One region of the Cobetia sp. 5-25-4-2 genome, then DNA from elsewhere that is predicted to be linked to it. Evidence: predicted binding sites of a transcription regulator. Region 1 holds the regulator's gene; the other holds the start of a gene.

What was found. The regulator FNR, encoded in region 1, switches genes on or off when oxygen is low (the NO sensors DNR and NnrR bind a similar motif). The targets are predictions, from matches to a motif close to TTGATNTANATCAA.
Region 2: a site for FNR is predicted at 2,211-2,224, ahead of HXS65_RS02575 (OmpW family protein). Genes of this name have one in related genera too.

What each region holds. Positions count from the first base shown of each region.
Region 1 is NZ_BLWK01000003.1:355,880-360,302, reverse strand. It holds gene HXS65_RS09075 (fatty acid cis/trans isomerase) at 1-1,840, shown strand, start outside; gene fnr (fumarate/nitrate reduction transcriptional regulator Fnr) at 1,938-2,687, opposite strand; gene HXS65_RS09065 (hypothetical protein) at 3,044-3,322, opposite strand; gene HXS65_RS09060 (cbb3-type cytochrome c oxidase subunit II) at 3,319-3,978, opposite strand; gene HXS65_RS09055 (cbb3-type cytochrome c oxidase subunit I) at 3,975-4,423, opposite strand, start outside.
Region 2 is NZ_BLWK01000001.1:585,329-589,751, reverse strand. It holds gene HXS65_RS02585 (lipopolysaccharide kinase InaA family protein) at 242-1,105, shown strand; gene HXS65_RS02580 (OmpW family protein) at 1,470-2,063, shown strand; gene HXS65_RS02575 (OmpW family protein) at 2,342-3,046, shown strand; gene HXS65_RS02570 (DMT family transporter) at 3,128-4,090, opposite strand; gene HXS65_RS02565 (PLP-dependent aminotransferase family protein) at 4,251-4,423, shown strand, end outside.

The DNA.
Region 1 (4,423 bases):
CTGGTTGGCGCAGGGCTCGCCGATGACCGAGGTGCGCCCGGTGTCTGAGGCCCTGGTGCCACGGATTCAGCAGGTGGAAGCCTTCCTCAATGGTGACAGCCTCAAGCAGCGGCTGATGAGTCGCTACATCTACGAGCATCTCTTTCTGACCCACCTGTATTTCCCGGAAGCGAAGGGGGCCAATGGCCGGCCGATCTTCTTCTCGCTGGTGCGCTCCAGTACGCCGCCCGGCGAGCCCATCCAGCGTATCTCCTCGCGCCGCCCCTATGACGCTCCCTACGCCGCCTATCCCGGAGATGGTCGTGACGTCATGCCGCATGACGAGGCCGGGCGTCCTCGCGTCTATTACCGTCTATGGCAGGAGCGCTCGACGATCCTGGCCAAGAATCATCTGCCCTATTCGCTGAGTGACGCGCGCCTGGAACGCTGGCAGTCGCTGTTCCTCGCGCCGGACTATACGGTGGATGACCTGCCTGGCTATGACCTCAAGACGGCGTCCAATCCCTTCCTGACGTTCGAGGCGATCCCTGCCGAGTCACGTTACCGCTTCATGCTGGATGAATCGCAGAACACCATCATGGGCTTCATCAAGGGGCCGGTCTGTCGTGGCCAGGTGGCCGTGGACGTCATCAATGACCACTTCTGGGTCAGTTTCACCGATCCATCACTGTTCAGCCTGCCGCAGGTCGAGCGCACCCTGGCACGGGAGGGCGAGAATCTCAGCCTGCCTGCCGAGCAGAGCAGCAATGCATTGCCCATCTCCTCGTGGATCAAGTTCGAGCGCAAGCAGCAGGCCTATCTGCAGGCCAAGCAAAAGCTGATGATGCAGGCCTACGAGGACGGCAATCTGCGTCTGGACATGCAGCTGTTGTGGGACGGCAGCGGCTGGCAAGGCGGCGAGGGTGGCGATCACAACCCCAATGCCGCCCTGACGGTCTATCGTCACTTCGACAATGCCGCCGTGATGAAAGGGCTGGTCGGCAATGTGCCCAAGACGGCCTGGGTGATCGATTACCCGATGCTTGAGCGCATCCATTACCTGCTGGTGGCCGGCTTCGATGTCTATGGCAACCTCGGCCACCAGCTGACCACGCGCCTGTACATGGACTTCCTGCGCATGGAAGGCGAGAACAACCTGCTGGCGCTTCTGCCTGCCGGCGAGCGTCAGGCAGTGCATGACGGCTGGTATCAGGATGTGGATTCTGGGCTGGAAAAGCTGCTGTTCAAGAAGCCGCCCCAGTTTGATGCCCCGAGCGATATCGTCTGGACACCGGGAGAGCTTTCCTCACCGGAGAAGGCGCGCATTGGGCTGATGCGCCGCCTGCGCGAGCGCCTGGCGCCGGAACTTGTCCACGAGCGTAGCCTGGAGACGCTGGAGGATGATGCCGTGCGCCGCGAATTGAAGGCCTTGAGCGAGGTGAGTGGTCTGGCGGCCAGCCTGCTGCCGGAAGTCACCATCATTGCGCTGGAACGGGAGGGAAGCGAGCACCCACAGTTGTTCAGCGTGCTGCGCAACTCGGCTCATGCCAACATCACCAGTCTGTTCGACGAGGAAGCCAATCGGCGTCCTGAGCGCGATACGCTGGATGTGCTGCGCGGCGTGGCCGGGGATTATCCGAATGCCTTCTGGCATCTGACACCCGAGTCGCTGCAGGGATTGGCACGGCGGGTCGCCGTGCTCAAGGATGAGGCGGACTATCGACAGCTGATGGCCGATATCGGAGTGCGGCGCACCGACCCACGCTTCTGGCAGTTCTCGGACAGCGTGCTGCGTGCCAATTATGCGGATCGTCCCGTCGAGGCCGGGTTGCTGGATTACAACCGTCTGCAGAATCGCTGAGCGTCTCCGAGCCGCCTGGCGCTGTCTGGAAAACACGAAGGCCCGCCACATGAGGATGTGGCGGGCCTTCGTGGTGAGAGAGATGGCATCACGGGGGTCAGCGACCGCCCTGACACTCTCCTTCTGCCAGCTCGATCAGGCCATCCAGGTGTAGGATATGGACCTCGCGGGCCTGGATATCCACCAGCCCCTGAGCCTGGAAACGCGTCAGGATACGGCTGATGGTTTCCACGGCCAGTCCCAGATAATTGCCGATGTCGGCGCGGGACATGGAAAGACGGAAACTGTATGGCGAATAGCCGCGGCGACGGAAGCGCTGAGAGAGGTTGACCAGGAAGCTGGCCAGGCGCTCATCTGCCGTCTTGCGCGACAGCAGCATCATCATCCGACGATCCTCATGCAGCTCCTTGCTCAGGCTCTTGAACAGCTGGGTGCGCAGTTCCGGCAGTTGGGCGGAAAGCGCATCGAGGCGATCGAAGGGAATCTCGCACACGGTCGTGGTCTCGAGTGCAACGGCGCTGCCGGGGTAGGCATTGCTGTCGATGGCATCCAGTCCAGCCAGCTCGCTGGGCAGGAAGAAACCGGTGAGCTGCTCCGTGCCACTGTTCTCGGTGTTGATCTGTTTCAGGCTGCCCGAGCGCACCGTGAAGACGCAGTCGAAGGGCTCGCCCTGGGTGAAGAGAACCTCGCCCTTTCTGAGCGGCGCGCGGCGCCGAATGATGGAGTCGAACTGGTCGATGGCTTCCATGTTCAGTGCCAGCGGCAGACACAGTGAGCTGAGCGAGCAGGTCTGACAGCGTGCTTCATGCGCACGCAATCGATGGGATGCCGTTGTCTGGGCCGTCATGGTGACTCTCCTGGGGCATTACGCCGAAACTCGTGGGGAGCGGGTTTCGGGTGGGGGTGTCCGGGTGCGACACCTGGTACAGGGCGATTCCATGGTCCTGTACGGAGAGGCAGCATCCTCATGGACTGAGTCGCTGCTGCCTGTCGGTGCTGTCCGTCAATGATACCTGTCAGGCGCACTTCCCAGAACGGGTTCCCGTCCTGTGGGGCGGGATGTGAAGTGCTCCGTGAATCGCGCGCATTATATTAGATAATTCTGATTGTGTCGTGATGTCCTGCATGACTCTAGACGCAGAACCTCCCGAAGGGGCAGGTTGCGACGCCCTGCCTCATCCGACTCGGGAGAGCCAGGTGACATCATCCACTCAAGGACATGACGATCTGCCCCATGCTGACCAGCAGTGTGAGCAGAAACAGCAGACTCCAGACCAGCGGCAGCGGCCTGTCCGGCTGAGGGGTGCCGTCAATGCGGTGTTCGTCGCCTGGCCCATCTCCCTGCAGGTCATCATCGGGTGAGGTGCTGCGCGAGCGAAGCCCGACAAGCAACAGCGTGCAGAAGGCCAGGCTGCCCAGCGTGAGCATGCTGATCCATGCCTGCCAGAACAGTGGCAGATCGACGTTTGCCAGCAGGTTCATGGTGCAGCTCCTGTCGTCAGTGTCAGTGTGGCGAGTGTCTCCCCTGTCGGGTCGGGTATTGTCGCGGATGAGTGCCGAGGGGGATCCGTCTGTTGAAGATAGGCCAGCAGAGCGGTCGCCTCGGCCTTGCCGCGTACCCGGGCGGGCGCCGCGAGGATCTCGTCGTCTCGGTAGGGCACGCCAAGCGCCTGCAGGGCCCGCATTCGCTCGGCGACACCCTCGCCGCTCAGGGCGTGCTCGAACAGCCAGGGGTAGGCCGGCATGCTGGAATCCGCCACCTTGTGGCGCGGCGAGTACAGGTGCAGGCGTTGCCAGGCCTCATCATGTTCCGCCGGGAGGCGGCTCAGGTCAGGGCCATGACGAGCGTTGCCCCACAGGGCCGGTCGCTCCATGAGGTGGCGGGAGGCGGCGTCCCGGCTTGCATGGCGTGCCTGGTCTCCCGGCAGATCCCGCACCATTCGGGTATGGCATTGTTGGCAGCCTTCCCGCAGGTAAAGGCGCTGTCCCTCCAGCGCCAGCGCATCCAGCGGTGTCACTTCTTGCCCTGCCTCCTGAAACCCCAGAGGCAGCAACTGGGCCAGCGCGCCGACACTTGCCGCCATCACGCAGAGCGCGGCCATCAGGCCCGGATGCCGTTCGAGCAGTACGTGTCTCATGCCGGTGTCCTCCCCCGAGCGTGTGAATGCCCGATGTGGTGATGAGCGCGCTGGGTAGAGGGGCGCGTGATGGGTCGGCGGGAGGCGCGCAGGAGATATGCTGCCATCAGCAGCAGGCCGAGTGCCCAGCAACTCAGCCCCGCCAGCGTCATCAGCATCGGCGGGCGAGCCACCGCCAGGACGTCGGCGAGGGAGTGCAGCGGTTGTCCCTCTGCGTCTACGGCATGCCACAGGCTGCCCTGCAGCAGGGTGGTGGTCCAGCTGGCAGCGATGCAGAGCAACGTGCCGGCGATGGCCAGCCAGGCGTGGGTCATGATCAGCGCCGAGGGTGCTTCAGGCAGCCGCAGACGGTAGAGCATGAGCACGCTGACCAGACCGATGACGCCCAGTGTGCCGGCCGGCGAGAGGCTGCCGGCGGCGCTGAAGGTCATGTCGTTGAGCGGGG
Region 2 (4,423 bases), on a different contig from region 1:
TCGCGCACCTGCACGACACCTGCGACCTTCCACCACACGCCACAGCGCGCGGGCCTGCACGACAGCAGCCATGCACGGCTCGGACAATCCTGCGACGCGTGTTGAATGCGCAGACACAGGAGTTGCCGATCAGCGACTATCACTTCACCAGCAGGCTAACTATCATAGGGCGATCCATCGCTGGGTCCTGCGGCAGGGATTGCCCGTGACCCACCTCCCCTCTTTCGCTCGTGAACTTGCCATGACCTCCTTTTCCTGCCACTCCCTGTCCAGCGCCTCTCGGGGCCCACGTGCCACGGCGCCCCGTGGCCATGCCGACTACTGTGACCCCGCCCTGGGGAATCTGCTGGATTACCACGGCCTGAACCGGTTCGAGGCCCTGTGGCACGTGGCCGCCCAGGACGTCGATGCCCCTAACCGTGAGCGCGGAGGCATCTCGACGGTCTCGCTGCTCACTCTCGAGGACGAGCAGGGCCAGACACATCGCCTCTACCTCAAGCGCCAGACCAACCATCTGGGCCGCAGCCTGTCACGCCCACTGGGCGAGCCGACCTTCTCGCGCGAGTGGCGTGCCATCCGCCACTATCACGCGCTGGGCATTCCTTCGGTGGATGCCGGCTGGTATGGCGAGCGCCGCACCGGCAAGGAGTGGCGCGCCATCCTGATCACCTTCGATCTCGACGGCCGCGATGATCTGGACCACTGGCATGCACGCTGGCCGGCGCTGGACGATACCCGACGCACGCAAGTCATCACTGCCAGCGCACGTCTCGTGCGACAGATTCATCAGGCCGGCATGATGCACGGCTGCCTGTTCCCCAAGCATCTGTTCCTCAGCCGCCCACAGCCCCTCGCCGACGGTACCAGCGCCATGCAGGAACAGATGGATGCCGTCATCATCGACCTGGAGAAGACCCGACGCTTCGTGCTGCGCCGTCACGAGTGCCAGCGCGACCTCTACGTGTTGTGGCGCCGCCTCAAGGCCTGGCAGGCAGCGGAGTGGCGAGAGTTTCTGGCCGTCTACCTCGACTGTCCCGCGCAGAGTGACGAGGTCAGTCGATGGCTCAACGAGCTTGAAGCACGTGCCCAGCGCAAGCGTCGCTGAATTCCCACACTGGTGGGCGCATCACGCATTGCGTAGCATGCGCTCACCTCACGAGCCGCCTACGACCAACGTCTCATGAATCTGTCGTGAAAATGAACGGCTCTGTCGCTGTCCTGCGCCACCTCCAGTCTCATCCTCGAGACATGCACCTTTTCTGAAATAATCGGTAACATCCGCTAACAAGACGTCAAATATGTTTTCAAACATTGTTCTAAAAAAATGCTTGCCAAAAAGAACAGTGTTTTTTATAGTTCATCTCGTCCCCTGAACAAGGCAGCCTTGCCACACTCGGTACATCCCCCGAGTTCGCCAGGCACCGCCGACAGGAAGCCCCCGAGGCCACAAGCTTCAAGGAGAACATCACATGAAAACCATCAAGATCCTGACTGCTACCGTCATCGCCGGCACCATGGCAATGGGTGCACAATCTGCACTGGCCTACGGCAAGGGCGACATCTTCCTGCGCGGCGGCGTTGCCAAGGTCGACGGCAAGAGCAACAACGGCAATGGCCTGATCGCCAAGGATGAATCCGGTTTCGCCGGCTCCGTGGGCTACATGTTCCACGACAACCTGGCAGTTGCTCTGCAGTCCACTGAAGCATTCAGCACCGACTGGAAAAACAGCGACGGTGGCTTCGATCAGATGCCGATCAACCTGATGCTGCAGTACTACCCGCTGGGCGGTACCGAAGCTCGCGTTCAGCCTTACGCTGGCGTCGGCCTGAACTACACCCACTTCTCCGGTGAGTCTGCCGGTGGCCAGAGCATGGACATCGACGACAGCTACGGCGCTGCTGCCGAGCTGGGTGTTGACCTCAACATCAACGAATCCTGGGCCGTCAATGGCTTCGCTCGTTACGCTGACGTCAAGGCCGACACCAAGATCAACGGCCAGGACGTGAACGACACCGAGCTGGACCCGGTCACCGTCGGTGCCGGTGTCACCTACCGCTTCTAAGTGCTGAAACACGCACTGACGAGCCGCGCCGAGCCATGACGCATCAGGGGTGATCCCCTTGCCTCATTGACGACGCACAAGAACGCCGCAGGCCTCAGGGCCTGCGGCGTTCTTGCATGCGCGGACAGTCGGCGAGACAGACGGAACTTGATTTGAATCAAGTGTGACGGACCCTTGTCGGACATGACGGCAAACCCTTGTCATGGATCAATTTTTCGTCGACATGAGCTCCTAGACTGACATCTCCTTTCTCACCCCCTGTCACTTCGGGAGCGAACATGTCAGCCGCACAGTCCTTCTTGCCCTTCTCCTTCTGCCGGTCCTCTTCACGCCCGCTGCGCATGGCGGCGATCACGGCCGCACTCACGCTGACTGCCACGTCGGCTGTCGCTGCGCCGTTCTCGTCGACTGACTCAGGCCTCGAGAACCTCGATTATGGTGCCGGCCAGTTCTGGACGCGTGCGGGTGTCGCCAAGGTCTCGCCTAAGAGCGACAACGGTCGCATCGATGCCATCGGTGCCGACGTGGACGTCGATGATGACAGCGCCTTCGCCTTCACTCTGGGGTATCGCTTCACCGATACCCTGGGGATCGAGCTGCTGGCCGCGCAGAATTTCGAGCATGACATCTCACTGAATGGCCAGAAGGCCGGCTCCGTCGATCATCTGCCACCGACCCTGACACTGCAGTACTACCCTCTCGGTGGACGCGACTCCCGCATCCAGCCGTACATCGGTGCAGGCGTCAATTACACCCACTTCTCCGATGAAACCCTCGATGACGGCACCAAGCTCGAGATGGATGACAGCTGGGGCGCGGCCGCACAGATCGGTGTCGACCTGGTCATCAATGAGCATTGGGCGGCCAACGTCGCTGCCTGGTATCTGGATATCGATTCCGATGTCACCGTGGCGGGCAGCGTCAACGACAAGGTCGAGATCGACCCGATCGTGACCATGGCCGGTATCAGCTATCGCTTCTGAGTCGCGCATCTGACTGACCACTGACGACAACGCCCCGCCAGCCCATCACGGGCCGGCGGGGCGTTGTGCTTTCAGGGCGAATCAGCGCGAGGCGGCCTGCCCGCTGCTCGGTGCCGACGTCTCGGGCGCTGACGGCGACGTGTCGTCAGCCGGCGCCCTGGCTACCTTGCCCGGACGGGGGCGATCCAGCACCAGTCCCAGCACGACCAGCGCCGCTCCCATCACCATCAAGGCGGTCCACTGCTCATCGAACAGCCACCAGGCCATCAGCGCGGCACACGGTGGCACCAGGAAGAAGGTACGTGCGACCTGGTGGGCCTCGCCACGTTCGAGCATCAGCATCAGCAACCAGATGGCACCCACCGAGATGGCGATCACCAGCCAGGCGAGGGTCAGCAGCAGACGAGGCGTCGGGTCGAAGGCGAAGCTACCTACGCTGCTGGCTGCGATGAGGAAGACACAGCCCGCTCCCAGATACTGGAATACCAGCCCCTCCACCAGCCCCATCCGACCACCGACACGCTTCTGCCACAGCGTCGAGCTGGACACGCCGATGAGCGCCACCAGACACCACAGCAGGCCGATCATCGGCCACTCGAGCGTGGCGCTTGCGGCGCCTGCCCCCTGAAGCACGCCCGCCCCCAGCACCAGACTGACGCCAATCGCGCCACACCCCAGCCCCAGCCACTGCCTGGCGCCCAGACGGATACCGAACAGCGGCAGTGACAGCGCCGCCGTCACCAGAGGGTGCAGGCTGACCAGCAAGGCCGTCAGCCCCGCGGGCAGCCCGGCCTTGACCGCCGCGAACACGCCACCCAGATAGGCGCCGTGCAACAGCATGCCGATGCCCATCTGAGCCAGCTTGTCATGGCGCTGCCCCCACTGGCGCGGCTTGCGGCGTATCCACAGGATCAGCCCCAGCACCGGCAGTACCAGCAGGCTACGCACCAGCAGCAGCGTGAAAGGCTCAGCATCCAGGGTGCCGAAACGTGCGGCGATGAACCCGGTGGCGAACAGGAAGACGAAGGTCAACGGCATCCACATCAGATTGACTCCAGAGCACGAGAGACGGGACCTCACTGTCCCGAGGAGCGCTCACACCGAGCGCGTCAGGCATCGCCGGCGTGATGTGACATGAGCTTGCCGCGAAGGCACCAGGGGATACAAGATACAGAGAATGGCTTTTTCAGGGGATACAGTCCGCATGAGTGGCACTCAAGACCTTCCATCAACGCCGCGCTACCAACAGCTGGCGACGCGCTTGAAAGCCGAGATGGCCACGGGGCAACTCGTCCCCGGACAACGGCTGCCCTCATTGCGCCGCCAGGCGGCCCTGTCAGGGCTGGGACTCAACAGCGTGATCCGCGCCTATGGCGA